Regions from separate parts of the Ideonella margarita genome, predicted to be linked through region 1. Evidence: riboswitches for the same ligand, from Rfam matches in the RefSeq annotation. Region 1 holds a riboswitch; the other holds the start of a gene.
What was found. Region 1 has a riboswitch for thiamine pyrophosphate ahead of AACH00_RS05995 (TonB-dependent siderophore receptor). Riboswitches for the same ligand answer to the same signal wherever they lie in the genome.
Positions count from the first base shown of each region.

Region 2: another riboswitch for thiamine pyrophosphate. It lies ahead of AACH00_RS13875 (thiamine-binding protein); the one in region 1 lies ahead of AACH00_RS05995 (TonB-dependent siderophore receptor).

Region 1 covers NZ_JBBUTI010000004.1:129,256-144,120, reverse strand. Annotated here, with positions in the region: gene AACH00_RS06040 (acyl-CoA thioesterase) at 1-337, opposite strand, end outside; gene AACH00_RS06035 (histone deacetylase family protein) at 384-1,340, opposite strand; gene phaP (TIGR01841 family phasin) at 1,566-2,117, shown strand; gene AACH00_RS06025 (patatin-like phospholipase family protein) at 2,270-3,199, opposite strand; gene AACH00_RS06020 (nitrite/sulfite reductase) at 3,340-5,046, shown strand; gene AACH00_RS06015 (DUF934 domain-containing protein) at 5,055-5,543, shown strand; gene AACH00_RS06010 (phosphoadenylyl-sulfate reductase) at 5,540-6,358, shown strand; gene cobA (uroporphyrinogen-III C-methyltransferase) at 6,372-7,145, shown strand; gene fdxA (ferredoxin FdxA) at 7,251-7,574, shown strand; TPP riboswitch at 7,731-7,833, shown strand; gene AACH00_RS05995 (TonB-dependent siderophore receptor) at 7,917-10,085, shown strand; tRNA gene AACH00_RS05990 (tRNA-Asn) at 10,123-10,198, shown strand; tRNA gene AACH00_RS05985 (tRNA-Asn) at 10,251-10,326, shown strand; gene AACH00_RS05980 (hypothetical protein) at 10,659-10,889, shown strand; gene AACH00_RS05975 (H-NS histone family protein) at 11,005-11,358, shown strand; gene AACH00_RS05970 (hypothetical protein) at 11,443-12,978, shown strand; gene AACH00_RS05965 (hypothetical protein) at 12,953-13,237, shown strand; tRNA gene AACH00_RS05960 (tRNA-Pro) at 13,287-13,363, opposite strand; gene AACH00_RS05955 (MerR family transcriptional regulator) at 13,395-13,847, opposite strand; gene AACH00_RS05950 (integration host factor subunit alpha) at 13,895-14,269, opposite strand; gene pheT (phenylalanine--tRNA ligase subunit beta) at 14,281-14,865, opposite strand, start outside.
Region 2 covers NZ_JBBUTI010000009.1:48,535-63,399, reverse strand. Annotated here, with positions in the region: gene AACH00_RS13900 (hypothetical protein) at 1-401, opposite strand, end outside; gene AACH00_RS13895 (cupin domain-containing protein) at 407-952, opposite strand; gene AACH00_RS13890 (hypothetical protein) at 1,021-1,311, opposite strand; gene AACH00_RS13885 (hypothetical protein) at 1,383-1,607, opposite strand; gene AACH00_RS13880 (hypothetical protein) at 1,845-2,177, opposite strand; gene AACH00_RS13875 (thiamine-binding protein) at 2,323-2,772, opposite strand; TPP riboswitch at 2,846-2,951, opposite strand; gene AACH00_RS13870 (hypothetical protein) at 3,114-3,518, opposite strand; gene AACH00_RS13865 (EAL domain-containing protein) at 3,870-5,999, shown strand; gene AACH00_RS13860 (GGDEF domain-containing protein) at 5,999-7,195, shown strand; gene chrA (chromate efflux transporter) at 7,200-8,531, opposite strand; gene AACH00_RS13850 (TonB-dependent receptor) at 8,580-11,228, opposite strand; gene AACH00_RS13845 (glycoside hydrolase family 53 protein) at 11,273-12,583, opposite strand; gene AACH00_RS13840 (bifunctional salicylyl-CoA 5-hydroxylase/oxidoreductase) at 12,943-14,865, shown strand, end outside.

The sequences.
Region 1 (14,865 bases):
GCACGCTGGAGGCGCCGATGTGCGCCACCCGCAGGCCGGCTGCCACCGTTTGCGGAAAGGCCAGCGGTGCGAAGTAGTTGCAGGCCGTCTCGATGACCAGACCGATCACCTCGCCGGCGTGGATGTCGAGCACGCCGGCATCCAGCAAGTGGCCGTTCACCGCCGTGTCGAAGTAGCTGTAGTAGACGACGTTGTTGACGTGGCCGTAGATGTCGTTGTCCATCCAGCGGGTGCCAATCTGGCGGAACGTGGCGTAGGCCTCACGCCGCTGGGCCTGCGGCCGGCTCGGCGGGGCGGCAGCAGCACCCGGTGCTTGAGAGGAAGGCGATGTGCTCATGCGTGAAGATTCTTCCATTGCCCGGCTTGACACGCTGTCGCAGAAGCTACGCCCGGGCCCGAGAGGAAACCCGAAGGTCTGGCCACTGCGCGGCGCTCTGGGCGGCCAGCGCCAGGGTGTTGGCCTGCACAGCCACCGTGGCGTTGATGTCGTTCCCGTAACCGCCCGCCATGCTCACGGCCACCGGAATGCCGCGCTCGCGCAGGGCACTGAACACCCGCCGGTCACGCTCGGCCAAGCCTTGTGCCGTGATCTTCAGCCGGCCCAGGCGATCGCCTTCGTGGGGGTCTGCGCCGGCCAGATAAAACGCCAGGCCCGGAGGGTCAGCAGCATGGATTTGCCAGATGCGGTCCAAGGCCTGGTCCAGCGCTTCCAGGTACGGCGCATCGGTGCAGCCGTCCGGCAACTCCACATCCAGATCACTGGCTTCCTTGCGGAACGGGAAGTTGCGTGCGCCGTGCATCGAGAAGGTGAACACCGACGGGTCATCGGCAAAGATCGACGCCGTGCCGTTGCCCTGGTGCACATCTAGGTCGATCACCAGCACCCGCAGCAAGCGGCGGTGGCTGCGGTGCCATTCGGCCTGCATCAGCCGGGCCGCCACTGCCACGTCGTTGAACACGCAGAAGCCCGAGCCCTTGTGGGCATAGGCATGGTGCGTACCGCCGGCCAGGTTGGCCGCCACGCCATCTGACAGCGCACTGCGCGCCGCGGCAATCGTGGCCCCGACCGAGCGGCGCGAGCGCTCGGCCATCGCGACTGACCACGGAAACCCGATCTCGCGCTGTTGGGCGTCTGACAACCAGCCCTCGGCCACGGCGCTCACGTAGGCCGGCTCATGGGCCAGGGCCAGCTCGCCGTCAGACGCTGCCGGCGCCGGTGCCAGCACCACGCCGGGCAGGCCTGCCTCGACGGCCTCGCGCAGCAGCCGGTACTTCGCCATCGGGAAGCGGTGGCCTTCGGGCAAGGGCAGGACGAAGTGGTCGGAGGTATAGGCCTGCATAGTCATCACATTGAGGTTCAAGCCATTGTGCCCAGCGTGGCTGGAGGGCGTTGTCACAGCCCTGCCATGGCCCCGTCCGAGACTCCGGCCAAGGGCGTTTGCAGACTTTTGCTGCACTGCAACAAAAAGTGCTTGCAATCGCTGCGACACGCCCTCATACTTCGATTCATGTTGCAGCGCACAAAAGGCTGCTGAGTGTTCCCCCACCTATTAAAGGAGATTCACATGCTGACTGCTGAACAACTGATGGCCGCACAAAAGGCCAACATCGAAACCCTGTTCGACCTGACCAACAAGGCCTTTGAAGGCGTTGAAAAGCTGGTTGAGCTGAACCTGCAAGTGGCCAAGGCCTCGATGGGCGAAGCTGCTGAAACCACCAAGGCCGCCCTGTCGGTCAAGGACGCGCAAGAGCTGATGAGCCTGCAAGCTGGCCTGCTGCAACCGGCCGCCGAAAAGGCCGCCTCTTACAGCCGTCACCTGTACGACATCGCCGCTGCCACCAACGCCGAGCTGACCAAGGCTGCTGAAGTCCAGCTGGCTGACGTGCAGAAGAAGTTCATGGCCACCGTCGACACCGCCGTCAAGAACGCACCGGCCGGCAGCGAAAACGCCGTCGCCCTGGTGAAGTCGGCTGTTGCTGCTGCCAACAACGCCTACGAAACCGTGCACAAGGCTGCCAAGCAAGCCGCTGACGTGGCCGAAGCCAACTTCCAAGCCATCACCAGCACGGCTGTCAAGGCCACCCAGACGGCCCCCAAGGCCCGTCGCTCGGTCTGATTCAAGACGCTGTCATCGCGTACAAGCCGGGCTGACCGAACTGGTCGGCCCGTGCGTGAAGGTTGTCTCCTCGGTGCCCCAGGAAGACTGGCTTCAAGGTACCGTTCAAGCCCGGCCTCGTGCCGGGCTTTTTTACGTCTGTGCCGCGGGTTTCAGTGCGTCAGCGCCAGGATGCGCGCCTTCAGCGCCGGCAGCATCGCCAGCGCGGCTTCCCGGCCGGAGGCGATGGCTTTCTGACGCGCTGAAAAATCGGCGCTCGACACGCCCAGCAGCGCCGGGCGGATCACCACGTCAGCGTCCTTCAGCTCCAGCCGGTTGATGCTGCGCCCCATGATCGAGAAGGTCTGCAGCAGCATGCGGAAGGCGTCGCCGGTGGCGGCGCCATCCGGCGGCGAGGTGATGTCGACGGCGATGACCAGCTGCGCGCCCATTTGCCGCGCCTGCCGCACCGGCACCGGCGACACCAGCCCGCCGTCCACATATTCACGCTCACCGATCTTCACCGGCTGGAACACCGCCGGCACCGCACTCGACGCGCGCACGGCCATGCCGGTGTCACCGCGCCTGAAAAGGATGGGCTCGCCATCGGCCAGGTCAGTGGCCACGATGCCCAGCGGCAGCTTCATCTGCTCAATCGGCAGATTGCCCGTCTGGCTGCGCACATAGCGCGCCAGCGCCTCACCGCGAATCAGGCCGCGGCCCGGGAACGACCAGTCGGTGAGCGCGGATTCGTCCATGCCCTGCGCCAAGGTGGCCAGCTCATGCCCCTTCTTGCCCGAGGCATACAGCGCGGCCACCAGGCTGCCGGCGGAGGTCCCCGCCACCAGATCGACCTTGATGCCCTGCTCTTCCAGCACCTGGATCACCCCGATGTGGGCGAAACCCCGCGCGGCGCCACCGCCGAGGGCCAGGCCAATCACGGGCGGCTTCGGCGGCAGGCGCGGCGGTGGTGGCACCACCACCTGAGGCGGCTCAACGGGTGCGGGGGTGGTCTGGCAGCCGGTCAGGGCCCAGGCGGCGGCGGCAGCCCACACCAGGCCCTGGCGGCGGCGCTGCTGCTGCGTGCTCAATTCGTCTTGCATCGGCAGCATTCTAGAAGCCCGTCACCGCCCCGCACGGCGCCTTAGCTTGAATCGCAATAAGCAATCTATTTTTGATTTGTTTCCAAGCATATGAGGTTTTTGTACAGTCCGGATCGGGCCTGTTTTGCCCCTTTCGAGCCATGTACCAATATTCCGCCTTTGACCGTCAATTCGTTCGCCAGCGCGCTGCGCAGTTCCGCGACCAGCTGGAGCGCAACCTGAGCGGAGAACTGGCCGACGACGACTTCAAGCCGCTGCGCCTGCAGAACGGCTGGTACGTCCAGCGCCACGCACCGATGCTGCGTGTGGCCGTGCCGTACGGCGAGCTGTCGAGCCGCCAGTTGCGCCAGCTGGCTGTCATCGCCCGTGATTTCGACCGCGGCTTCGGCCACTTCACCACGCGCCAGAACCTGCAGTACAACTGGATCCCGCTGACCAAGGCCGCCGACGTGATGGACAAGCTGGCGGAAGTCGACATGCACGGCATCCAGACCTCCGGCAACTGCATCCGCAACATCACCAGCGATGCGCTGGCCGGCATCGCCCCGGACGAAGTCGTTGATCCGCGCCCCTACTGCGAAATCCTGCGCCAGTGGAGCACGCTGCACCCCGAGTTCGCTTTCCTGCCGCGCAAGTTCAAGATCGCCGTGACCGGCGCCACCGAAGACCGCGCCGCCATCGCCTGGCATGACGTCGGCCTGCAGCTGCTGAAGAACGACGCCGGTGAGGTGGGCTTCAAGGTGCTGGTAGGCGGCGGCATGGGCCGCACGCCGGTCATCGGCACGGTCATCAACACCTTCGTGCCGTGGCAGCAGATCCTGGTCTTCCTCGAAGCCATCGTCCGCGTCTACAACCGCTACGGCCGCCGCGACAACGCCTACAAGGCCCGCATCAAGATCCTGGTGAAGGCCGAAGGCCAGAAGTTCATCGATGCGGTGAACACCGAGTTCGCCAAGATCATCGACAGCGACGCGGACGGCCGCGAGCACATCATCCCGGTGTCCGAGCTGGAGCGCGTGGCCCGCAACTTCGTCGTGCCGCACGGCGTGCGCCCGGCCACTGCCGGCTTCGACCCGCACCGCACCGGCCCGGCCCCTGCCGCCTTCCTGCGCTGGCTCGAGCGCAACGTGCATGGCCACAAGGTGCCGGGTTACCGCGCCGTGACCCTGTCGCTCAAGCGCGCCGGCATCGCCCCGGGTGACGCCACCACCGAACAGATGGAGCTGGCCGCCACGCTGTCAGACCGCTATTCGCTGGGCGAGCTGCGCGTGACGCACGACCAGAACCTGCTGCTGCCCTGGGTGCGTGAAGCCGACCTGCTGGCCGTGTGGCACGCTGCCAAGGACGCCGGTTTCGCCACGCCGAACATCGGCCTGCTGACCGACATGATCGCCTGCCCGGGCGGTGACTTCTGCTCGCTGGCGAATGCCCGCTCCATCCCGGTGGCGGCCAGCATCACCGAGCGCTTCACCGACCTCGACGCGGTCTACGACCTCGGCGACATCGACCTGCACATCAGCGGCTGCATGAACAGCTGCGGCCACCACCACACCGGCCACATCGGCATCCTCGGCATCGACAAGGATGGCGACGAGTGGTACCAGGTTTCGGTGGGCGGCTCTGATGGCTCGACCCTCAGCGGCGCGGCCGTGCCCGGCAAGGTCATCGGCCCGTCCTTCGCGGCCGAAGAAGTGCCGGACGTGATCGAAGCCCTGATCGACACCTTCCGCCGTGAACGCGAGGCTGGCGAGCGCTTCATCGACACCGTGCGCCGCATTGGCGTGGCACCGCTGCGCTCTGCTGCCGATGCCGTGCGCCATGAGACCGCCCAGCCCGCCAACGCTTGAGATCCGCCATGAAGTTCATTTCCTCCCACACCGATTCCTGGCACCGCGTTGGTGGCGAAGACGGCCCTGATCCGCACCCGAAGGCCGGCCCGAACCGCCTGCTGACGCTCGAGCAGTGGCATGCCGTGCGCGACACCTGGCCGGCCGACGTGCCCGCCGGCGTCGTGATCCCGAACACGCTCGACGTGGAAGAGCTGGCGGCTGACCTGCCGCGCCTGGCCCTGATCGCCGTGCAATTCCCGAAGTGGGTCGACGGCCGCGGCTACAGCCAGGCCCGCGTGCTGCGCTCGCGCCTGCGCTACACCGGCGAAGTGCGCGCCATCGGTGACGTGCTGGTCGACATGCTGCCGCTGCTGGCACGCACCGGCGTGGACGCCGTGCAGCTGCGCCACGACCAGAACGAAGCCAGCGCACGACGGGCGCTGTCGCTGGTGACCGACTTCTACCAGGGCGACGTGCGCGAGGCGCGTCCGCTCTTCGCGCGGGCCGGCTCATGAACGCCACCAGCTCTGACGCCGACGACGGCGCAGTGTCGGCCCTGCCTTGGGCGACGTTGCCTGAAGCCGGCCCCGCGGCGTCCAGCGCCATCTCGCTGTACGCCCGCCTGACGCCCGGCTTTGATGAGCGGCTGGCCGCCACGCTGGCCCTGCTGAAGCAGGCCGCGAGCGAGCACCCTGGCAGCGTCGTCCTGGCCAACAGCCTGGGCGCCGAAGACATGGTGCTGACCGACCTGATCGCGCGGCACCAATTGCCCATCGCCATCGGCACGCTGCAAACCGGCGCGCTGAACCCGGAAACGCTGGCCCTCATCCCGAAGATCGAGGCGCGATATGGCCTGACGGTAGAGCTCTACAGCCCGGTCGAGGAAAGCGTCGTGCACTTCGTGCGCCAGAACGGCGAGAAGGCGATGTACCAGAGCATCGAGCTGCGCAAGGCCTGCTGCCAGGTGCGCAAGCTGGAGCCGCTGGGCCGCATGCTGGCCAAGCGCACCGCCTGGGTCACCGGCCTGCGCCGGGAACAGTCGAACAACCGCGGTGCGATGCCCGACCGCGAAGTGGAAGCCAACGGTCGCGCCAAGTTCAACCCGCTGGTCGACTGGACATGGAACGACGTCTGGCACTACATCGAGACGCACCAGGTGCCCTACAACGCGCTGCATGACCAGTTCATGCCCAGCATCGGCTGCGCACCCTGCACCCGCGCCATCGCCGTGGGCGAAGAGTTCCGCGCCGGTCGCTGGTGGTGGGAAGACGAAAACGCCAAGGAATGCGGCCTGCACGTGAAGCAGGACAGCGCCGCGGTGTCAGCCTGAAGCAGCGAGCAACATGCCCAGCGGTCATGTCCACTTCGTCGGCGCCGGCCCCGGTGCGGCCGACCTGATCACCGTGCGCGGTGCCCGGGTGCTGGCCAGCGCCGAAGTGGTCTTGTTCGACGCCCTCACCGACCCTGCCTTCCGCGACCTGGCACCAAACGCGAATTGGGTGGACGTGGGCAAGCGCGGCTTCACCCACCATGCCACCGCCCAGCAGCGCATCAATGCCTTGCTGGTGCAGTTTGCGCGCACGGGTGCCCGCGTGGTTCGCCTCAAGGGCGGTGATCCGAGCGTGTTCGGTCGCCTGGAAGAAGAACTGCTGGCCCTGGACGCCGAAGGCATCCCGTTCGACGTGGTGCCCGGCGTGACGGCTGCGCTGGCTGCAGCCGCCGCCACGGCCCGCCCGCTCACCCGCCGTGGGCAGGGGCGCAGCGTGGCGCTCTCTACCGCGATGACCGAGCAGCGCGAATTGCGCGCCAGCCGCCGTGCCGACACCGAAGTGTTCTACATGGCCGGACGCCAACTGGCCAGCTTGTCGCGGCAATTGCTGGATGCCGGCTGGCCTGCCGACACACCGGCCTGCGTGGTGTCACGCGCGGGCTGGCCGGATCAGCTGGTCAGCGACCATGCCGTGAAAGACCTGGCTGCTGCCTGTGTGCTGCATGCCGGCCGGCCAGCGGTGGTCACGGTGGGCGTTGGCGCCACCAAGGTCGCCAGCCACCCCCAGCAACTACCTGAACCCGGGATTGCACAAGGCCTTGCCTCGTCCAGCCTCTCAAAGCCTTAAAATCATCAATTCGCCGTGCGCCGGCTGCCGCCTTTGAGGCAGCATGCTGCAACGGACTGCGTTCCCTGCGGGGCGCACATCAATCACCAACCACTGCCCGCCCCCATGACCCACGTCGTCACCGAAGCCTGCATCCGCTGCAAGTACACCGACTGCGTCGACGTCTGCCCCGTCGATTGCTTCCGCGAAGGCCCGAACTTCCTGACCATTGATCCGGACGAGTGCATCGATTGCGCCGTGTGCATCCCGGAATGCCCGGTGAATGCCATCCTGCCGGAAGAAGACGTGCCGGGCGACCAGCAGCAGTACATCAAGCTCAATGCAGATCTGGCCAAGCTCTGGCCGAGCATCACCAAGCGCAAGGCTGCACTGCCTGACGCTGACGAGTGGAAAGACCGCAAGGACAAGCTCGGCGAACTGCAGCGCTGAAGCCATGCGCCGTGATGGCGCAGCCTCAACGCCGCGTCATCGCTACGGCGCTGTCACATCAAGGCCCGCACTCCGCGGGCCTTTTTCATGCCGCAACGCGGTGTGCATTCAAACACGTTGATAATGATCGCTGTTGCAGTGCTTCCGGGCGCTGTGGCAATCCGCTAGGGGTGTTGTCGCCAGTTCTGGTGACGACTGAGAAAGTCCCTTCGAACCTGATTGAGGTAATCCTCGCGCAGGGAAGCAGCCATCGTTGAGATCGTGCCGTCGGCATTCCTGCCGGCTTTCGCGTCACGTGATCACGGCCATGCACCCTGCCATCGCCGTTCACGAAAGTCTCCGATGGCATCGATCCTTCTTGTTTCATCCGCTCTGGCCAACACGGCCCCCACGTCCGCCACGCCACGCCGTGTGCATTTCCGCCGGCATGGTCTGGCTCTGGCCGCCACGCTGGCCCTCTCACCGGCCGCCTGGGCGCAAGACAGCGCCAACGTCGTGCAGGTCACGGGCCGCGCCACCGCAGCGCCCGTCAGCGTGAGCGGCTTTGGCGATGTTTCGCCCGGCCGCTCGCCCTTCCAGTCCACCAGCAGCAACGCCGCTGGCCTGGCCGATATCGGCATCGACACGCTGGGCGAGATCACCCGTCTCGACGCCAGCCTGGGCGACGCCTACAACGCCCCCGGCTACTGGGCCGCCATGCGGGTGCGCGGCTACGCGCTGGACAACCGCTTCAACTACCGCCGCGACGGCCTGCCGATCAACGGTGAAACGGCGCTGGCGCTCGACAACAAGGAACGTGTCGAGGTGCTCAAGGGCACCAGTGGCGCGCAGGCCGGCACCAGCGCGCCGGGCGGTCTGGTCAATCTGGCGGTGAAGCGCCCGCGCGGCGGCAATACCAACCAGTTCCTGGTCGGTCTGTCCGAGGCCGGCAGCATGAAGCTGGCGGCCGACCTCGACCGCGTGGTCGACACGGCCACCCAGACCGGCGTGCGCCTGAACCTGAGCGCCGAGCAACTGGACCCGCTGGTGCGTGATGCAAAAGGCAGCCGCCACCTGTTTGCGCTCGCCGGCACCACCCAGCTGGGCCAGCGTGATCGCCTGGAGGGCGAGCTGGAAATCAGCCGCCAATCTCAACCCAGCATCCCCGGCTTCAGCTTGCTGGGCTCGACCTTGCCAGACGCCAGCACGGTCGACCCGCGCACCAACCTGAACAACCAGCGCTGGTCCTTGCCCGTGGTGTTCGACAGCCGCACAGCCAGCCTGCGCTGGACGCACACGCTCGACAGCAACTGGCAGGTGGTCAGTGAAGCCATGACCCAGCGCCTGACCACGGACGACCGCCTGGCCTTCCCGTTTGGTTGCAGCGCTGTCGACAACTACAGCAGCTACTGCGCAGACGGCACCTACGACCTGTACGACTTCCGCAGCGAAAACGAGCGCCGCAACACGCGCGTTTTCTCGGTGAAGCTGAACGGTGACGTGCAAACCGGCGCGGTGGCTCATCACCTGAGCCTGGGGTGGTTGAACAGCCGCTACGAGTCTCGTCTGGGCCGGCAGGCCTACAACTGGGCGGGCATCGGCAACGTGCAAGGCACGGCTGCCACCAGCCCGGCGCCCGAGCTGACCGACGAAAACACCAACCGCACCGAGCACAGCAATGAGCTGCAACTGCTCGACCGCATGCAGTGGGGCGATGCAGGCTTGTGGGCGGGTGTTCGCCACACGCGCCTGGAGCGCCAGAGCGTTCGAACCGATGGTTCGCGACCCATTGATTACGACCAGTCGTTCACCACGCCTTGGCTGGCCGTGACCTGGCAGGCCACGCCTGCAGACATGGCCTACCTGAGCTGGGGCCAGGGCATCGAAAGCGCCGTGACGCCGAACCGCAGCGGCTACGGCAACAGCGCCGGACAGCCCTTGCCTGCCCTCAAGAGCCGTCAGTTCGAAGCCGGCTTCAAGCATGAGAGTCAGACGCTCGGCTGGTCCGTCACTGGATTCGACATAAGCCGTCCGCAAGTGGCCGACACCGGATCGACCTACACCATCGACGGCCAGGCACGTCACCGGGGCCTGGAGGGCACGGTGGACCTGCGCGAAGGTGCCTGGAGTGTGCGCGGCAGTGCGATGTGGCTGAAGGCCCGCACCGAAGACAGCAGCACCGCTGCAAGCAACAACCTGGTGCCGGCGAACGTGGCCCAGCGTGTGGCGCGTGTGCAGATCGGCTACCAGGTGGCGGCCGTGCCGGGCCTGTCGGTGCAGACGCAGATCAGCCATGAAGGCAGCCGCTTCGTGCTGCCGGACAACTCGGTGAGCATCCCGGGCTGGACCACCCTCGGCCTTTCCAGCCGTTATGCCTTCAAGGCGCAGGGCATCGACTGGCTGTGGCGCGTGGGCGTGGACAACCTGACGGGCCGCCGCGCCTGGCAGGAAAGCCCCTATCAGTACGGCCATGTTTACCTGTACCCGCTGGCCGGAAGAACTTTTCGGACAAGTTTGCAGATCAACTTGTGAAAGTGCTGATTTTCTGCCTATAATCTGAGGCTTCACTTCCCCGATAGCTCAGTTGGTAGAGCGCCGGACTGTTAATCCGTAGGTCCCTGGTTCGAGCCCAGGTCGGGGAGCCAAATCAAGACGCCAAGGTGCCACCGCTTGCCTTGGCTGACACAAGCAGACAATTCCTCGATAGCTCAGTCGGTAGAGCGCCGGACTGTTAATCCGTAGGTCCCTGGTTCGAGCCCAGGTCGAGGAGCCACTCTCAAAGCCGCTTCAGATGTCTGAAGCGGCTTTTTTCTTGGTGACGTGCGCTCTGGCGTCCTTTGGAGTTGGGCGCATCCGCAGTGCAAGGCATTCGGTGCAGTGCGCCGAGCGCCACCAAAACGCAACCAAAACGCGCATCCGCCCGAATTTGGGGCGGCGGCTACGGGAAGTTGGCGTGATGTTGGGGTTTTGCCCGAGGCCAAAGCGTATCTGTACGCTGGCCCGAAACCTGCTGATCAGCGATAATCGGTGGTTGTTGGTGGAACGGGTGATCCTCGTTGACCAGCAGCCTGTTTTTTGATTCTTAGCGTATCCGAGGAGCTCATTCTGGCCAAGGACGATCCCAAGACCACCATCGACGCAGGTGGTTTGCGATACCGCTCTAAAGTGGCGGGTTCCCCCTTCTCTGCAACCGGTGCCTTTGGCGCCGCGACCATGTCGTGTTTCCTGTGCGGCAAGCACCGGCCACGCGCGCAGTTGAAGTCCCGCAAACTGCTGGGCAAAGCCCAGGCCGTTTGTGCCCCTTCTTGCAAGGAACTGGACCAGGCGCAATCCTGATTCCGATCCCCCACAGGCCACTCATCGAGTGGCCTGTTTGTTTTCCAGCATGCCTTCTTGAGCACCTGCTCAAATGCCACCAGGCCAGGCTTGATTGCCGCCATGTTTGCGTGAGATGAGCGACAACCCGCACGACCAGGACAACTGGCACTTCGACGCCGACCCCCGTACCGTCATGCTTGACCGTCGAGGCAAGGCCGCGGTGGTAGCCCGCATTGTTTCGCTGATGTCCTATTGGGGCATCACGCTGGACGATCTGGCCGGCGACACACCCGCAGCGTCGCCCTCCGCACCCGCCACACCCTTGCCTGTGAAGTACCGACACCCGGTCAGCGGTGAGACCTGGGATGGTCAGGGCGCACACCCCGACTGGTTGCGCAACGCGCTGCTGAAGGAAGGCTTGCGCGTGGATGAACTCAAGCCCGAATTTCAGGCCGCCGCACAACAGCCGCTCGAGCCAGACCGTTGAACGTGGGATACACCGCAGCGGCCAAGCTGGCTTGAACGACCGGACCTGATCACAATCAAGTCCTTCATTCAGAGGGACGGTTCGATGAGCATCGACAAGCTGGTGGTGACCCACCACGGCGCACTGACCAAAAAATACGGCACCGCCGGGGTGCAGCGCATCACCAAGGCGCTGCGCACACTGATCACGGCCGACAAGCGCCGCGGGCTGATCACCGCCGTGGTTCATCTCGACGTGGCCGCCGACATGACTGGCGCAGGCCAGGCCGTGGGTGCCGCGGCCGATGCCAAGGCTTGCAAGCAAGCCATCGACCGGCTTTGCAAGGCGCACGACCCGCACTATGTGATGCTGCTCGGAGGCCCCGACATTGTTCCGATGGTGCCGGTGCGCAACCCGGCCTGGAGCGAGAAGGACGGCGATGGCGATCAGGTGGTGCCCACCGACCTGCCCTACGCCTGCGACACCGCCTACAGCACCAATCCCAATCGCTTTCTGGGGCCGACCCGCGTGGTGGGCCGGCTGCCCGACGTCATCGGCAACACCGACAGCAGCTTGCTGGCCCAGTTGATCACTGCAGCGGCCCGCGCGGAGCCGCGCGCCCCGGAAGACTATCAATCGGGCTTCAGCATCACGGCGCAGGCCTGGCAGGCCTCGACCGAGCTGAGCCTGAAAAACATCCTTGGCACCACCGACGCCCTCCACAGCGTGCCCCCCGAAGGGCCAGCCTGGAGCAAGGGGCAGTTGTCAGCGCGTGTGCACTTCATCAACTGCCACGGCGCTGATGCTTCGTCGCAGTATTTCGGACAGCCACCGGGCGTTGAAGAATTCCCCGTGGCCCATGATGCCAAGCGCCTGCGAGACCGCGTGTCTGCCGGCACGGTGGTGGCTGCCGAGTGCTGCTACGGCGCCCAGCTTTACGACCCCAAGGACGCAGGCGGCCAGCACGGCATCGCCCTCGCCTATCTGCTGGACGGCGCCAGCGCCTTCTTTGGCAGCAGCACCATCGCCTACGGCCCGAGCGAAGGCAATGCATCCGCCGACTTGATCTGCCAGTTCTTCCTGCAGCAGGTATTGAGCGGCGCATCCACCGGCCGCGCAGCGCTGGAGGCCCGCCAGAAGTTTGCGGGGGCCCGCACCCACCTGGATCCGTACGACTTGAAGACGCTCATGCAGTTCTACCTGCTGGGCGACCCTTCGCTGCACCCGGTGTCGACCAACGGGCATGCCCTGACACGCACGGCGGCCTTCAAGAAGGCGTTCTCCAAGACACGTGATCGAAGCGTGCGCGGCCTGCGACGCGAAAAGCTGATCCGGGAAGGCAGCCACCTGGCGAAGGCGATGCCCGCGCTGGAGCCGATCGACACCGCACCGTCCACGTCAGTCGCCAAGACCCTCGCCGCCATGGCCAAGGAAACTGGCCTGGCGCCGTCGCAGCAGACACGGATGAGCTTTGCCGTGCAGCCGACCGTAAAAACCAAGCCGTCGACGCGGCAGGTGCACGTGATCAAGGGCCCCGTGCCGCAGGGCAGCAATGCCGCGGGTGTGGTGCGCATCGTGGCCATCGTGGCCACCGAAGATGACGGAGAACTGCTTCATGTCCGACGACTGCACGCCCGCTGAGGCCCCGCAAACCGTGCATGGCCGCGTGGTGCTTGAACGCACCGCGGCAGGCAGCAAGAGCGAGCGCGAAGCCGTGATGCTCGACATGGGAGGAGCCGGCAAGTTGCTGCTGCGCCGCGTGGGCGGGCACCCGCTGCGCGACGCGGTGCTGCACACCTGGGTCGGCCGGACACTGACCCTCAAGGGGTGGCGCCGTGAAGGCTTCTTTCTGGTGGACGCCCCAGAGGAGGCGTCAGCGAAAGATCAGGCCCCAGAATGAAAAACGGGTCACGACTTTCGGCGTGACCCGTTTTCTCTTTTCTTGTTTTTGGTCGGGGCGGCGGGATTCGAACTCGCGACCCCTTGCACCCCATGCAAGTGCGCTACCAGGCTGCGCTACGCCCCGACTAAGCAAGCATTGTATGCTGAAAACGCACTCAATTCAGGAGCAGCTCCCGAATTGCCAACAATTCGGTGCGCACCTGCGCCGGGCTCGGGTTCAGTGGAAGCGGTGACAGCGCAGCCAGCGTGCCCACCATAGCCGGGTCACTCAAATCGACATGTGCCGGCGCGTCGCTCTCGTCAAATGCAACGGCCTCAACCTCGTCCTGTGCACCGCGGTGTTGAACGACATCACCCAGCCGATTGCGTGCACCACTGATCGTGAAGCCCTGGTCATACAGCAAGCCGCGGATCTTGCGGATCAGCAGCACCTCATGGTGCTGGTAGTAGCGGCGATTGCCGCGCCGCTTCATCGGGCGAAGCTGGGTGAACTCCTGCTCCCAATAGCGCAGCACATACGGCTTGACGCCACAGAGCTCGCTGACCTCACCGATGGTGAAGTAGCGCTTGGCCGGGATGGCCGGCAGGCTTGCGGTCGCTTCATCCATGGCGTTTGGTGTTCCGAATCAGCAGCTTCAGGCAGAGCCTTGAAACTTTACTCGAACTCCTCCGGCGGCGGTGCATCACCCTGAACAACAGCCTTCAGTTTGTGGCTGGCGTGAAATGTCACCACATTTCGTGCCTTGATGGGAATCGACTCGCCCGTGCGGGGGTTGCGGCCGGGGCGTGGGGCCTTGCGGCGGATCGCGAAATTGCCGAACCCCGACAGCTTCACATCCTCACCGGCCACGAGCGTGTCGTTGACGATGTCGAAGAAGGCCTCGACCATGTCCTTGGATTCGCGCTTGTTCAGGCCCAGCCGCTCAAAGAGCAACTCGGCCAGCTCGGCCTTGGTCAGCGTCGGCGTCTCCACCGACGTGAGCATCAGACGCTCAGGCGCGGGCGTGCTGTCGGGTACGGCATTGCTCATCACCTCGCCCCTTACCCGCGCAGACGCGCACCAAAGGCCGTCTGCACGCGCTGCACGGCGGCAGCCACCGCAGCATCAATGCGGTCATCGGTCAGCGTGGCCGCGTCGTCCAGCAGGCTCAGGCGCACGGCCAGGCTGCGCTCGCCCTCCGCAAGGTCGGCGGTGGCCTGCTTGGGCTTGTAGATATCGAACAACACGGCGCTGCGCACCAGGCCTTCGGCATCTGCCGAGAGTGCGGCCACCAGCGCATCGTGCGCCACCTGGTCCGACACCACCAGCGCGAGGTCACGCTGCACCGACTGTTGCCGCGACACCAACTGCGCCTCCGGCACGGGCTGCTGCTGCACCACATCCAGATCAAGTTCGAACAGCACCGGCGCCTGGGCCAGGTCATAGCCCTGGCGCCACTTCGGGTGCAACTCACCCACATGGCCAATCGTCACGCCGTCCAGCTGCACCGCTGCGCAGCGGCCCGGGTGCAGGGCCGGATGTTCAGCCGGCACGAAGACCGGCTTGCGCGGCGACAGCAGCGCTTCGATGTCGCCCTTCACGTCGAAGAAGTCAACGGCTCGGTCAGCAGCCGACCATTGCAGCGG
Region 2 (14,865 bases), on a different contig from region 1:
GGGGCCAGGTCAGGCGCCACGAAAGTCGACCAGCAACCCGCACGCACCTCTTTGACGGGCAGGTGCTCGGGCGACACCGCCATGCGAACGCGGTCGGTGGCCACATCGGCCAGGTAGCGCTGGCGCAGCGCCTTGAGCAAGGCCACGGCCTGCGAGGCCGCCACGGGCTCGGCAAACGAGAACCACAGCTGCATGCCGTCAACACCCGACACGGCAATGGCCGGTGCCGGCAAGTCCAGATCAGCCTGCACGCCTTGCCACACGGCCGCCAGCTCACCCCAGCGTGCCGGCCTTGAGAGCTCCAGCAAGGCAGCGCGCACGGCACCTGCCGGCACTGCTGCGACGCCCTCTGGCGAAGGCAGCAAGAAGAGGCGCGCCAGTTCAGACTCAAATCGGTTCATGGGGCTCAGGCCTTGTCGGGGTTGTTCGCCACAGCCGCCACAGCCGCCGAGGCAGCGCGCAGGGCATCAGGTAGGCCGTCGTGCGGGCCGAGGGCCTCGGCCGGAGCATCGGCCCACCAGTCTTCCGGGCGCAGATCTGCACGGCGCGACGGGTTCAGCGGGTAGGTGATGCGGTTGGTGGCTTTCGCGGCCTCGCCGCCCACCAGCAACACCACGTCTTCGGTTGAATTGTTGATGAAGCAGTGGCTGATGCCGGTGCCCGCCGGGAAGGCCGCAAAATCGCCCGCCACCATCGGGTGCAGGTGCCCGTCGATCCAGGCGCCCACCTGCCCGCTGACCACGTAGACAAACTCTTCCTCGTCCGACTCGGCATGCGGCCACGACGAGCGGCTGCCCGGCGGCAAGCGCTGCAGGTTCACCCCCAGCCGGGCCAGACCGGCCGCACGCCCCAAGCTGACGGACGGCCCCATCGGCTCATCGCTTTGCGGATAGACGTGGGTGTAGGGCGCCACATCGGCGGCGGAGATGATGAAGGAAGGGCGCTGGCTCATGCAGCGGATTTTGCTGCATGGGTGGGTTGCGGAGGATCGGGCGATGCCGCCGCGTTGATGCGAAGCTGTCAGAACCCGAGCAGATCGCGCAGCGAGGTGACAACCACCGCAGCAGCCAGCCACGCACCGATGCGCTTGAGCAGCGCGGTGTCGATCGTGCCGGCGGACACGGGCTCAGCGCGCACAAAGCCCACCACGAAGGCGTGGGCCGGCAATGCAATGACCAGCAAGGTGGCCACGATGAGCTCCACCCCGCCCGCAGCGCCCGGCCCACCAAATCTGGCCCACACCAAGGGCCAGGCCAGGGCAGCCACCACGCCGGCGATAGCGGCGGTCAACAGGGTTGGACGAAGGTTCACGAAGGCACTCGGTGGTGGGTGGCGGTGCGCGCATGATGCCACCGGCCAAGGCGGCCGATCACAGCGCCAAATCACTGCACCCGGTAGTCGTCGAGGTTGAACGGCGGTGGCCGTTTTTCAGGCCGCAACACGATCCAGATGACGATGCCCAGCGGCCAGGCCACGACCATCACCAGCAGGGCCACAAAAAGCGGTGGCTTGCCGCGGTTGCGCGCATCAAGATAGGCCCAGACGCCGCTGTAGACCCAGGCAAGCAAGCCCAGAACCACGGGCAATGACTGAACGAGCGTATCCATGTTGTTGAAGGGTGGTGCGGGTCGAAGTTCGGTGCGGTACTGTGCTGTGCTGTACGGGTCAGCAGTGCGCAGCCCGATGGACAGCGGCATTGCGCGTCGCCCAAGCGCCACGTCAGGCCGGCTGGTTCCTAGCCCGCCCTCATCCATCCGCGTGGCTGCGAAGAGTCGATTGACTCTCGCGCAGCATGGCTGCGCCTGCGGATTGGCGCTGTGAGATCTGGCGGATATGGCAAGCAGCTAGGCCTCAGGCTGTCGATATCTCGGCCCCAGCAGGTGGCGTGCCATGGCATGCGTCAGATGTTTGACGAACGGACGCTTGCCCGTGGTCTTCAGCAGGAAGTACTCGCCTGCCGGAGTTCGCACGATCTGGGTCAGGTAGAGCGCCTCAATGCGGCGATCGACATGAGCCACGGTTTCCGATTGATCAAGGACCTCGGCCTTCTCTGCATCCAACGCCAACCGGGCCACTGAGCTGTGCACCTGAACGGCTCGCAACTCGGCAACCGCCGCCTCCCGGTACGGCGCCACCTGGTGCTCAGGCAGCGACAGGAAAAAGTTGAGGAAGCTCATCGGGCTTGCGGCCATTGCCACACATCGAAGCTATTGACTGCACCATGTACCGCTCGAGCGATGTTAAACCGCTGACAAACGTCGCCGCTGAAAGCGCCGCGCGTCCGGCGGCGCTGGGCTCAACGACCAGCGCCGCCGCACCCGCTTACTGGCGGAACTTGCGCACCAGCTCCTGCACCGTCGGGCCGCCAGCCTGCGCGCCGCTGGACACCTTGATGATGCTCAGCGTGCGCTCGGCGCCGGCTTCCAGCGTGGCGTGGTGCACCGCCTGCAGCAGCAGCCAGACCTTGTCGGCCGGGCCTTCCACCACGGTGCCCAGGCCATGCACCTCATAACGCAGGCCCGAGGCCTGGATGATGGCGATGGCCGCATCGACGTACTTGTAGCGGTCTTCAGGCGTGCCCACGGGCCGCGGAATGACCTGGATCTCCGCGATCATGTGCTGGCTGGTGGATACCGGCGCAGGCTTGGGCGCCGCAGGAGCAGCAGGCGCGGAAGGCGCTTGCTGCGCCCACGCCGTGCTGCCGGCCAGCAGGGCCAAAGACAAGATGGAGCGCCGAAGGCGACGCAGTGGCGAAAAAGTTGGATGTGCCATGTGCAATTCATGCAGATGACAGGTCGGCGAGCGCCCGGGGCTGCCATGCCGGCACGAGAAAGAAATGGCCGGCGAGCCTTCGAGCGTGCTTCCCTGCGCGAGGATTACCTCAATCAGGTTCAAAGGGACTCTCTCAGTCGGCACACCTTGCGGCCTGGCCAACACCCCCAGCGGATGCCCGCATCAAACACCCGGAAGGTGCTGGTGCAAGCGGGTCGATTCTAAGGACGCGTTCGCAGGCTTCAGGCTTTGCGACGCAGGATTTTTTGTCACAGCAGTTCAGTGCAGTGGCAGACATCCACTTCGTCGAATGGCTGCCGCGCAGCGGACTCAGCGACAGCTCAGCGACAGCGCAGCGATGCGCGACGGGCCTCGGCCCATTGCTTGCGCTGCGCGATTTCGTCCAGCGAGAGCGGTGGGCGGATCTCGTGGCGCATCGAGTCGAGTGTGCGGATGCGGTCGAGCAGTGCATCACATTCGCGCTCACTGCCGGGCACCGGGCCACTCTGGATGCCGATGATGCCGCCGGGGCTGGCCACAGGCAGCGGCCGGGTCAACTCAGCCACCGATCGCCGGGCCACGCTGACCTGATCCTCGAACGGCATGCCGTCCGGAACGCTGACGATGCGCTCGATGTGAGCACGGTTGCGGTTGCAATGTCCATTCGACCAGAACTGATTGCCGCTGTAGTCCTTGCACAAATAGAGGCTGGCGGCCTGCACGGGGGCGGGCCATGCCGCAGCCACGATCACTGTGGCTGCGGTCCAGCACGTCAGACGACGAATGCGGAACTTGATTGGGAGGTGTTGTTTCGTTCGGGCCATGATGGCGAGAGGAGAACTCAGCAAGAAGGGCGAGGCGCGCACAGAAGACGGCAGCCGACGCGGAGCGCATATTTTTCTCTCATTCCTCTGCAACCAAATTCCCATTTCGCGCCAAACACGCCACACGCAGCGTGCAGATGCCGTGCTTGTCGGCCATGCTTTCCCAAGGCCTCCTGGCAGGCGCCCGCACAACCGGCAAGCGGCCCCTAGGATGCCTTTGAGCTGATTCCGCGCACGTCGACACACCCCCAGGCGCGGAAGGAAGGAGGCAGCGTGTCCCAAGTCCCTCAGAACGAGGCGCCCGAGCCGCGGCACGAGCTGTGGCTGATGGCCATCCGCGAGGGCTTCGTGGCGTTGCTGCCGCTGACCTTGCTCGGCGCGGCGGCCAGCACCCTGGCGAACCTGCCCAGGGGCGCCGATTGGCTGACCCATGTCTTGGCCATCGACATGCTGGCCGCCGCCCGCACGCTGCTCAACACCACCACCGGCATCATGGGCCTGATGTCGGCCATGGTGATTGCCATGCGCGTGCTGGCCATCCGCGGCGACAAGCAGGACGCCGATGCGCGCAACCTCGGCAGCATCGCCGCCATTGCCGGCGCCGGCTTTCTCATCGCCGTGATGCCCCGCACCGGCCTGGATTTCCGCGAGCTGGGCTACGGGCGAATCCTGCAAGGCATTCTGGTGGGCGTGGGCACGGCCGAACTGTTCATCTGGTCGGCGAGGTGGATGCCGCTGCACGACCGCCTCAGCACATTCGCCGTGCTCGGCCTGCCACTGCGGCCCGCGCTGCGCATGTCGCAATTTGCTGCCATGGCCCTGCCACTGATCTACGTCGTGTTCGAGCTCAGTGGCTGGCTCTGGCAGTGGGGTGTCGGTCAGTTCGGCGGGCCGTTGATGGCGCTGATCGAAGCGCACCGGCCGCCCGGCACCGTGCTGGATGTGGCGCTGGCGTTGATCAACCAGCTGATGTGGGTATGCGGCTTGAACGGCGGGCAGGTGTTGCTGGAATTTGCGCAGCATTCGGGCAATGCCCTGGTGGCAGCCACCGGCGAAACCAACATCGGTGAACGCGCCAACCCGGCCTTCGTGAATGCCTTTGCCCACCTCGGCGGTGCGGGCGCCACCTGGGGCCTGATCTTCGCGTGCCTGCTGGCAGCGCGTGACCTGCCGCTGCGCCAACTGGCGCTGGCCTCCATCGCACCGGCCCTGCTGAACGTGAACGAGTTGCTGCTGTTCGGCATGCCGCTCATCTTCAGCCAGTTGATGCTGCTGCCCTTCGTGCTGGCACCGGTGGTGAACGTGGTGGTCTCGCAAGCCCTGCTGAACCTGCTGGGACTCTCGCTCGACAGCAGCACCGTGGTGTGGAGCACCCCGGTGTTCATCTCGGGCTATGCGATGACAGGCAGCTGGTGGGGCGCGGGCATCCAGCTGCTGTGCATGGGCATCTCCACGCTCATCTACATCCCCCATGTGCGCCGGCTGGTGGACGCACGCAATGCCCGCCAGCGCGCCGCCATCAAGTCTCACCTCAGCACCCTGGCCAGCGCCACCGACACGGGCAGCGGCTTTCTGGAAAGAACCGACGAGATCGGCACCCTGTCGCGGGCGCTGGTAGCTGATTTCCGCCGGCACCTTGGGCAGAACCGGCTGACCGTGGTCTACCAGCCGCAACACGACATCGACGGCCAGCTGATCGGCGCCGAAGCCCTGCTGCGCTGGGACCACCCCTTGTGCGGGCCGGTACCGCCTGACGTGATCGTGCGGCTGGCGGAAGAGTGCGATCTGATCCACCAGCTTGGCGCTTCGGTGCTGGAGCAGGCCTGCGCCGATCTGGCCGCGTGGCGCCGGCACTCGTCCCTGCGCTTTCCCATCAGCGTGAACATGTCGCCCGTGCAGCTGGAAGACCCGGCCTGGGTGGGCATCGTGCTGGCCAGCCTGGCGAAACACGGCCTGGCCCTGGGTGATCTGGAACTGGAGATCACCGAGGGCCGGCGCGTGTCGTCGTCGCCCCAGGCAGACGCCACGCTGGCCGCGCTGGAGCGCGAAGGCTTCCACCTGGCCATGGACGATTTCGGCATGGGCTGCACCTCGCTGCTCTACATGCAGCGCTTCCGCATCCGCACCATCAAGCTCGACGGCTGCCTGACGCGCGACATCGAGCACCAGCCCGTCAACCAGGACATCGTTCGCGCCGTTGCGCAACTGGGCCGGAGCCGCGGCGTGACAGTGCTGGCCGAGTACGTTGAATACCCCGGCCAGCGCGATGTGCTGCACCGCCTGGGCTGCCATTACTTCCAGGGCTGGCTCTACAGCCGCGCCCTGCCCCACGCCGAGTTCCTGTCCTACCTCGACCGCGTGGCCCTGAAACGGTCAGGCCCACGGTCATGGATGCCCACCTGATGAGCTATGTTCAACGCCTGCTGCGCACCGACCCGCTGACCACGGAAAAGACCGCCGACCTCGACCACTACCTGCCCGCCATCGCCCGTGATCTGGACCGCGTGCTCGGCCGTCGCATGCTGATGGCGGCGTCCACATCGTTCCTGGGGTACGGCTTGCAGGCCTGGCTGTTGCGCGACGTGGTGCCCGGGCCCATCCTGCTGGCATGGGTGCTGACACTGGCCGCCATAGAAAGCCTGAACGGCACCATGGCCTGGCGCCTGCAGCGACGCACCATCCGCACACCTGGCCTGGCGCCCCTGAAACTGGCGGTTCGCTGCAACCTGCTGTTGCTCGGCTCCGCCTGGGGCACCGTGCTGCTGTTGCCCCACGTAGCCGCTGACCCGGTGACCATGCTGCTGCACGGCATGGGACTGGCACTGGCCATGGTGCTGGGCATCTACAACCTCTCCACCGACCGCTGGAGCTACGCCGCCCTCAGCGGCGGTCTGGTGCTGCCCGGCGTGCTGGGCTGGCTGTGCCTGGACAGCATTCCGCGCGAGATCGGCGTGTGCGGCCTGACGCTCTTTCTGCTCTGCCAGTTCTATGCCGCCACCACTGGGCGCCTGGTGCGCAGCATCCTGCTGTCGAACCGCATCAGCAAGGACGTGGCCCGCCAACTGGCCGACAGCAACCACCGGCTGGAGCAGCTATCACACCAGCTCAAGCTGGCCGCCTCGATAGACCCGTTGACGGCTTGCCTGAACCGCCGCGCGATGATGCGCGAGCTGGAACGCGAGGCCGCGCGCGTGCGGCGCAACGCCACCCCGTTCTGCGTGGTGTTCCTCGACCTCGACCACTTCAAGGCAGTCAATGACCAGCACGGCCACGCCGCTGGCGACGCGGTGCTGAAAGTGGCTGCGGAGGTGTTCAAGGGGCAGCTGCGGGCCACCGACATGGCCGGGCGCTGGGGCGGCGAAGAATTCGTGCTGATGCTGGCCGCCACCAGCCTCAGCGCGGCCGTGGCCAAGGCAGAAGGCATCCGGGTTGCGCTGGCAGACACCCCCATCCCCGTGGAAGGCGGGCTGCTGCGCATCACCACCTCGGTGGGCGTGGCGGCGTTCAGGCCGGGGCAGACGCTGGAGGCGTTGATCGCTCAGGCCGACGCCCGGCTCTATGACGCCAAGGCCGCCGGCCGCAACTGCGTGCGCAGCTGAACCCTCAGCGCAGCAGCTGCCAGGCCAGCCCCAGCAGGCCCGACACCAGCACCACCCGGATCACGCTCCACTTGGCACGAAACAGCGCCCAGGCGGCGGCCGCACCGATGATGGCCGCAGGCCACTCGAACGCACCGCCCCAGCCCGCCGGCCACAGTACGTGGTACGCGAAGAACACCGCGAGGTTGACGATGACCCCCACCACGGCGGCCGTGATGCCGGTAAGCGGCGCGGTGAAGCGCAGGTTGCCGTGGGTGGACTCGATGAACGGCCCGCCCAGGAAGATGAACACGAACGAGGGCAGGAAGGTGAAGAACGTGACCACGCAGGCGGCCACGGCACCGGCCAGCGGCAGGGCGGTCGGCCCGAACAGCTCCCGCGTCCAGCCGCCCACAAAACCGACAAAGGCCACCACCATGATCAGCGGGCCGGGCGTGGTTTCGCCCAAAGCGAGGCCGTCGATCATCTGCGGCGCGGTCAGCCACTGGAAGTGTTCCACCGCGCCCTGGTACACATAGGGCAGCACCGCGTAGGCGCCCCCAAAGGTCAAGAGCGCCGCCTTGGTGAAGAACCAGCCCATCTGCGTGAGCACGGCGTCTGCCCCCAGCCAGGCCCACAAGCTGCCCAGCGCCACCGCCCACAGGCCCAGGCCCACCCCCAGCACGCCTGCAAAGCGTGCCCAGGTGAACAGCGCATGCGGCGGCGTGGGCGTGTCGTCGTCGATCACGGCCGGTGCGCTGGAATCGCCCGCCTTGCCGTGTCCGCCACCCACGGCGAATTTATCAGGCGCAAAGCGGCCACCGAAGTAGCCCACCACGGCGGCCGCCAGCACGATCAGGGGGAACGGCAGGCCGAGCGCGAAGATGGCCACAAAGGCCGCCGCGGCCAGCCCCCAGAGCCAGGCGTTCTTCAGTGCGCGTGAGCCGATGCGCACCGCCGCCGACACCACGATGGCCGTCACCGCCGGCTTGATGCCGTACAGCACCCCCGCCACCGCCGGCACCTGCCCGAAGGCCAGGTACACCCAGGTCAGCGCGATGAGCAACAACAGCGACGGCAGCACGAACAAGCCGCCCGCCACCAGGCCACCCCAGCGGCCGTGCATCAACCAGCCGATGTAGGTAGCGAGCTGCTGGGCCTCCGGCCCGGGCAGCACCATGCAGTAGTTCAGCGCATGCAGATAGCGCTTCTCGGAGATCCAGCGCTTGCGCTCCACGAGGTCCTCGTGCATCAGCGCAATCTGGCCTGCAGGCCCCCCAAAACTGACAAAGCCAAGCCGCAACCAATAGGCTGCGGCTTGGCCGAAGGTGGGCCTGGAAGGTGAGGTGTCGCTCATGCCCCGGAGTTTAAGGGCACGGGCTCAACGCCTCACCGTCTCAGGGCCTCACAGGTCCACGTGCACGCTCAGGGCGTAGCGGCGATCGTCGACATACGTGCCGCGCGGCAGGTTGCCCACGGCGCTGTAGACGCTCTGGCGCACGGTGCGGGTGATGTTGTTGGCTTCAAGCGCCACCTTCACCTGCGGGGTGATGGCATAGCTCAGGTAGGCGTCCACCACGCCGTAGCCCTTCATCGTCACCGGGGTCATCGCCGTCACGCCGTTGTTCGACGGGTAGCTCAGGCGCGAACCGGCCGCATAGCTGCTGCGGTAGTTGTAGGCCAGGCGGGCCGAGAACTGGTCCAGGTCATACATGCCCACCAGGTTGAAGCTGTTGCGCGACAAGCCTTCCAGCGGCGCCTTCTGGCCGTTGATCGGGCTCGGGGCCGAGCTGTCGACATAGGTGTAGTTGGCTTGCAGACCCAGGCCGCGCAAGGCGCCCGGCAGCTGGTTGAAGAAGCCCTGGTAGCCGAGTTCCAGACCCTGGATGGTGCCGTCGCTGCCATTGCTCGGGGTGCTCATCGTGTAGGTGGTGCCACCGATGTTGACCTGCGAGCTGGTGGTCTGGATGAAGCCCTTGACCTTCTTGTAAAAGGTGGCGCCATACACGTGGTCGCTCTTCGACAGGTAGTACTCCAGCGTCGCGTCCACTTGGTTGGCCGTCAGCTCGCCGAGGTTCGGGTTGCCGATGAAGCCGGTCTTGTCGTTGACGTTCAGGCTCAGGCTGGGGGTCAGCTGGTCGAAGTTCGGACGCGTCACCACCTTGGACAGCGACAGGCGCGCCAGCAGGTCACGCTGCAGCTCCAGGCGCAGGTTCAGGCTGGGCAGGAAGTCGTTGTCGGTCGTCTTCGAGTTGAAGCGCGTCGAGGTGCCCGACACGTCCTGCACATAGCTGCGCTTGCTTTCGGTGGACACGGCACGCACGCCGATGTTGCCCGACAGCGGCAGGCCGGCCAGGGTGCTGTCCATGTCGGCGCTGACATACAGCGCGCCACTGCGCTCGCTGAAGTCGAAGGTCTGGCTTGGGTCGAAGCCCGGCACCGTCAGGCCGAACAGCTGGCGCACGCCGGCCGCATCACGCAGCCAGTCGAAGCTGCTGACGCTGAGCCACTGCGTGGGCACCGTGCCCTGGCCGGCCTTGGCCAGCAGGTCGTTGTTGCCGATCACGCCGATCTGCGACATCAGGCCCGGCACGGCGCCGCTGATGGCGGTGCTGGAATCGCGCCAGATGTTGTCGATGGTGTTGATCTCGGCGCTGGTGGCCTTGCGGTCGCTCAGGCGCACACCGGCGCGCACGCGGCTGAGCGTGCCTTCGCTCAGGTCCCAGGTGGCGTCGCTGCGGGCGGTGGTTTCCTTGCCGGTGTTCTTCACCTTGAAGTACACGGTCTTGTCAGCCCAGTAGTGCGCCGGGTCGGTCAGCGAAGCGCCTTCCGGGTAGGCCGAAGGCAGCTTGGTGGTGACGTCGTAGGTGAAGGCCGGGCTGTCGCCGAAGGTGCCGAGGCGCACTTCGTTGTACATGCGCTCATAGCGGCTGTCGGTGTGGCTGATTTCCGAGCGCAGGTTCCAGCCGTCGAAGCGCCACTTGCCCGACAGTGCCAGCTGGTCGATGCGCGTGTCTTCGTCAGCCACCGAGCCCGACGTGCTCATGCTGGCGCCCCAGAAGGTGCCCTTCTGGAAGTTGCCGTTGGCGTCCTTGGTGATCGTGCCCTTGGGCCACAGGGCCCCCTGCTGCGCGCTGTCTGACCAGTTGGCCCAGAACGGCGATGCGTAGAAGCCGTGGATGTTGGTGCGGCTGTTGAGCTGGCTGTGGTTCAGGTCCAGCGTGTATTCACTGCGCGCGTCAGGGCGCAGTTGCAGGGCGGCGCTGACGGCGCTGCGCTCACGCGAGCCGTATTCATAGGCCAGCCATTCGCCGGTGGGGGCGAACACGCCCGAGCCATCGGCCAGGGCCGCGGGGCCGTCCAGCTCCTGGGTGTCAGAGCGGTAGTTGCGCTTCTGGGTCGACACGCTGATCAGCGCGCCGAACTCGCTGCCGCCGTCCAGGCGCCAGCGGTTGCTGTAAAGGGCTGAGCCTTCGAGGTTGCTCTTGTCGGCCAGGTCGGCGTTGGTGGCCTTGATGGTGCCGGCCAGCTTCGAGCCGGCGAAGTCGAACGGGCGACGGGTGCGCAAGTCGATCACGCCACCGATGCCACCTTCCACCTGGTCAGCGGTGGGCGTCTTGTAGACATCAGCACCCGCCAGCAGTTCCGAAGGCACGTCCTGGAAGGACAGGCCACGTTCCTTGCCGGCGCTGAAGATGACGCGGCCGTTCAGCAGCGTCTGGGTTTGCTGCAGACCACGCACTTGCACGCGGTCGCCTTCGCCGCGGTTGCGCGAGATCTGCACGCCCGAGATGCGCTGCAGCGCTTCGGCCACGTTGGCGTCCGGCAGCTTGCCGATGTCGTCGGCCACGATCGAATCGACCACCTGTTCAGCGCTGCGCTTGATGTCCTGGGCCTTCATCAGGCTGGCGCGCTGGCCCTGCACCACCACTGTTGTGGCCGGCGCATTGGCATCAGCCGCCTGCTGGGCAAAGGCGGGGCCGCTCAGGGCGGCGGCAGCGGCCAGGGCCACGGCATTCAGACTCAAAGGGTGGGCAAGGTGATGGCGTTGCATCAGGGTCTCCGTATTGTTTGTGCGGTCAGTGAAATCGAGGCTCATCAGCGCGCGGCGGCGGCTTGCCGCACCTGCTTGAACACATTGAGGGATGGCAGGGCACGGCCCTTGAAATCGAACAGGGCCTGGTTGTCCCAGCTGTTGCCGTCGCCGTTGCGCCAGCCGGAGCCAGCCACGGGCAGCCAGGCCGGCTCCCAATACATCACACCTGCGCCGTTGGGCACGGCGGCCACGGTGCGGATGAGGTCGGTCAGCAGCTGTGCCTGGCCTTCAGGTGTGGCGGCGTAGCCCGAGAGCTTGGCGGCTTCGTCGTTGAAGATGTTGGCGCCGGCGTCACCGTTGTCGAGCGTGAAGCCGTAGGCGGTTTCCACCACGATGAGTGGCTTGTTGTAGCGGGTGCTCAGATCATTCAGGTTGGCGCGCAGGCCGCTCATCGGGCCATGGAAATACGGGTACCAGCTCAGGCCGATGATGTCGTAGTCCAGCTGCTCACGGGTGAACAGGTCAAACACACGGCGGAAGAGTTCGTTGTCGCCGCCCTTGGCCAGATGCAGCATCACGGGCAGGCGCTGGCCGCCACGCAGGGCGTCGGTGGCGCGCACGCCGGCAATGCCTTCGCGCAGCAGGGCCACGAAGCCAGCGTCGCCGCCAATCACTTCACCCGGCTTTTCCTGCCAAGTCTTGCCGTCAGGCCACAGCATGCCACCGTTCACCTCGTTGCCCACCTGCACCATGTCCGGGTCACAGCCAGCTTCATGCATGCGGCGCAGCACGTCTTCGGTGTAGCTGCGCACGGCGCGGCCCAGCTCGGCGCCCTGCAGCTTGGTCCAGGCGGCCGGCTTGGTCTGCTGGCCGGGGTCGACCCAGAAGTCGCTGTAGTGGATGTCGAGCAGCACCTTCATGCCTTGCGCACGGGCCCGCTGAGCCAGACGAATCGTCACGGCCAGATCATTGTCGCCGCCACCCACCGGGTCACCACGGCGCGAGACCAGGCGGTTGCCTTCGAACACGTCGGCGTCGTTCACGGGCGTGTGCCATAGGCGCAGGCGGGTCCAGCCGATGCCGCTGGCGCGCAGGATCTGCAGGGCCGTGCCGCTGCGGCCATCGGCGGTGGTGAACCGGCCACCGAGGCGCTCCACCTCATCCAGCGAGGACACATCGGCACCCAGGATGAAATTGGCTGGAATGGGCTGAGCCGGCGCGCCGGGCGCTGGCACAACCGCCGGCGCGCCGGCCTCGCTGCTGCCCCCTGCCGCCGCCGAGCCGCCGCAGGCCATCAGGCCGGTGCAGGTGGCCATCAGCACGGCCAGCCGGGGCAGCCAGGTGCGAGCAGTGGAGGTGGTGGTTGCGGTCATTCGGATCAGCGGACGGTTCAGTCGGTACAGGCAGACGGGTGGCGATGGTGACATCAGTGCCACCTGCTGGAGTGGGTTAAGCGTTTAATCTAAAACGAAGTATGAACCCGTGCTGCCAATTCGGCATCCGTGAAACCCCTGCCCTGCACCCAAACGACGGCCATTTTGCTGCGGCGGCGCAACAAGCAATGCGGCCATCCACCCACGGCACCGAGGATTATTCGGGAAATTTAATTAATCGCTTAATCAACCAAGCCACCAAGCCCGGGGCACAGGCAAACCCCTAGGAATTGGTGTTGCGCAGCGCTTTGCAGCCGATTGCTTTAGTTCTAAACTAAATTAACCAAGGAGCACGGCACATGAAGATCGTCTGCATAGGGGGTGGCCCGGCTGGCCTGTATTTCGGCCTGCTGATGAAGCAGCTCAACCCGAACCACGACATCACCGTGGTCGAGCGCAACAAGCCCTACGACACCTTCGGCTGGGGCGTGGTGTTCTCCGACGCCACGATGGACAACATGCGCGAGTGGGACCCCACCACCGCCCTCAGCATCCAGCAGGCCTTCAACCACTGGGACGACATCGAGCTGCTCTTCAAGGGCCACCGCATCCGCTCGGGCGGCCACGGCTTTGTCGGCATCGGCCGCAAGAAGCTGCTGAACATCCTGCAGGCCCGCTGCGAAGCGCTTGGCGTGCGCCTGGTGTTCGAGCAGGAAGCTGACAGCGACGACGATTACGCCGACGCCGACCTCATCATCGCCAGCGACGGCATCAACTCACGCTTGCGCACCCGCCACGCCGGGGTGTTCAAGCCCGACATCGTGGTGCGCCCGAACCGCTACATCTGGCTGGGCACGCACAAGCTGTTCGACGCCTTCACCTTTGACTTCCGTCGCACCGAACACGGCTGGTTCCAGGCCCACATCTACAAGTTCGACGACACCACCACCACCTTCATCATCGAATGCCCGGAGCACGTCTGGCAGGCCCACGGGCTGGATCAGGCCGACCCCGCGCAATCCGTGGCCTTCTGCGAAAAGCTCTTCGCCGAGACCCTCGACGGCCACCCGCTGATGAGCAATGCGCGCCACCTGCGCGGCTCCGCCTGGCTGAACTTCCAGCGCGTGGTGTGCGAGCAGTGGTGGCTGAAAAACAGCCACGGCAGCCATGTGGTGCTGATGGGCGACGCGGTGCACACGGCCCACTTCGCGATTGGCTCGGGCACCAAGCTGGCGATTGAAGATGCGATCGAGCTGGTGCGCCAGTTCAAGCGCCACGGTGACAGCGCCGAGCACATCGGCGCCGTGCTGCACGACTACCAGGAAGCCCGGCGCATCGAAACCCTGCGTCTGCAGAACGCCGCGTGGAACGCGATGGAATGGTTCGAGGTGTGCGGTGATCGCTATTGCGACCAGCTGCCCCCTGAGCAATTCATGTATTCGATGCTGACGCGCAGCCAGCGCATCAGCCATGAAAATCTGCGCCTGCGCGACCGCGCCTGGCTCGAAGGCTATGAGCGCTGGTTCGCCGAGCAGGCTGGCCTGCCCGCCAACCCGGCGCTGCCCCCCGTGCCGCCGATGTTCACGCCGTACACCGTGCGCTCCGTCACCCTGAAAAACCGGGTGGTGGTGTCACCGATGGCGCAGTACAGCGCGGTGGATGGTGTGCCCGGCGATCACCACCTGGTGCACCTGGGTGCCCGCGCCATGGGCGGCGCCGCACTGGTGATGGCCGAGATGACCTGCACCAGCCCCGAAGCCCGCATCACCCCGGGCTGCCCGGGCCTGTGGAACGACGAGCAGCGCGACGCCTGGGCTCACATCGTCGACTGGGTGCACCAGCACAGCAGCGCGAAGATCGGCCTGCAGCTGGGCCATGCCGGCGCCAAGGGCGCCACGCGCCGCGGCTGGGACGGCATCGACCAACCCCTTGATGCCACGCTGTCTGCCGGCCACCCGGAAGCACCGTGGCCGCTGGTGAGTGCCTCACCGCAGCAATACCTGGCAGGCGTGAGCCAGACCAGCAGCGAAATGACCCGCGCGCAGATGGACGAGGTGCGTGACCAGTTCGTGGCCGCCACGCGCCGTGCTGCGGAAGCCGGCTTTGATTGGCTGGAGCTGCACTGCGCGCACGGCTACCTGCTGTCGAGCTTCATCTCGCCACTCACCAACCACCGCGCCGATGCCTATGGCGGCTCGCTGCTCAACCGCCTGCGCTTTCCGCTGGAAGTGTTTGCGGCGGTACGCACGGCCTGGCCTGAGCACCTACCGATGTCGGTGCGC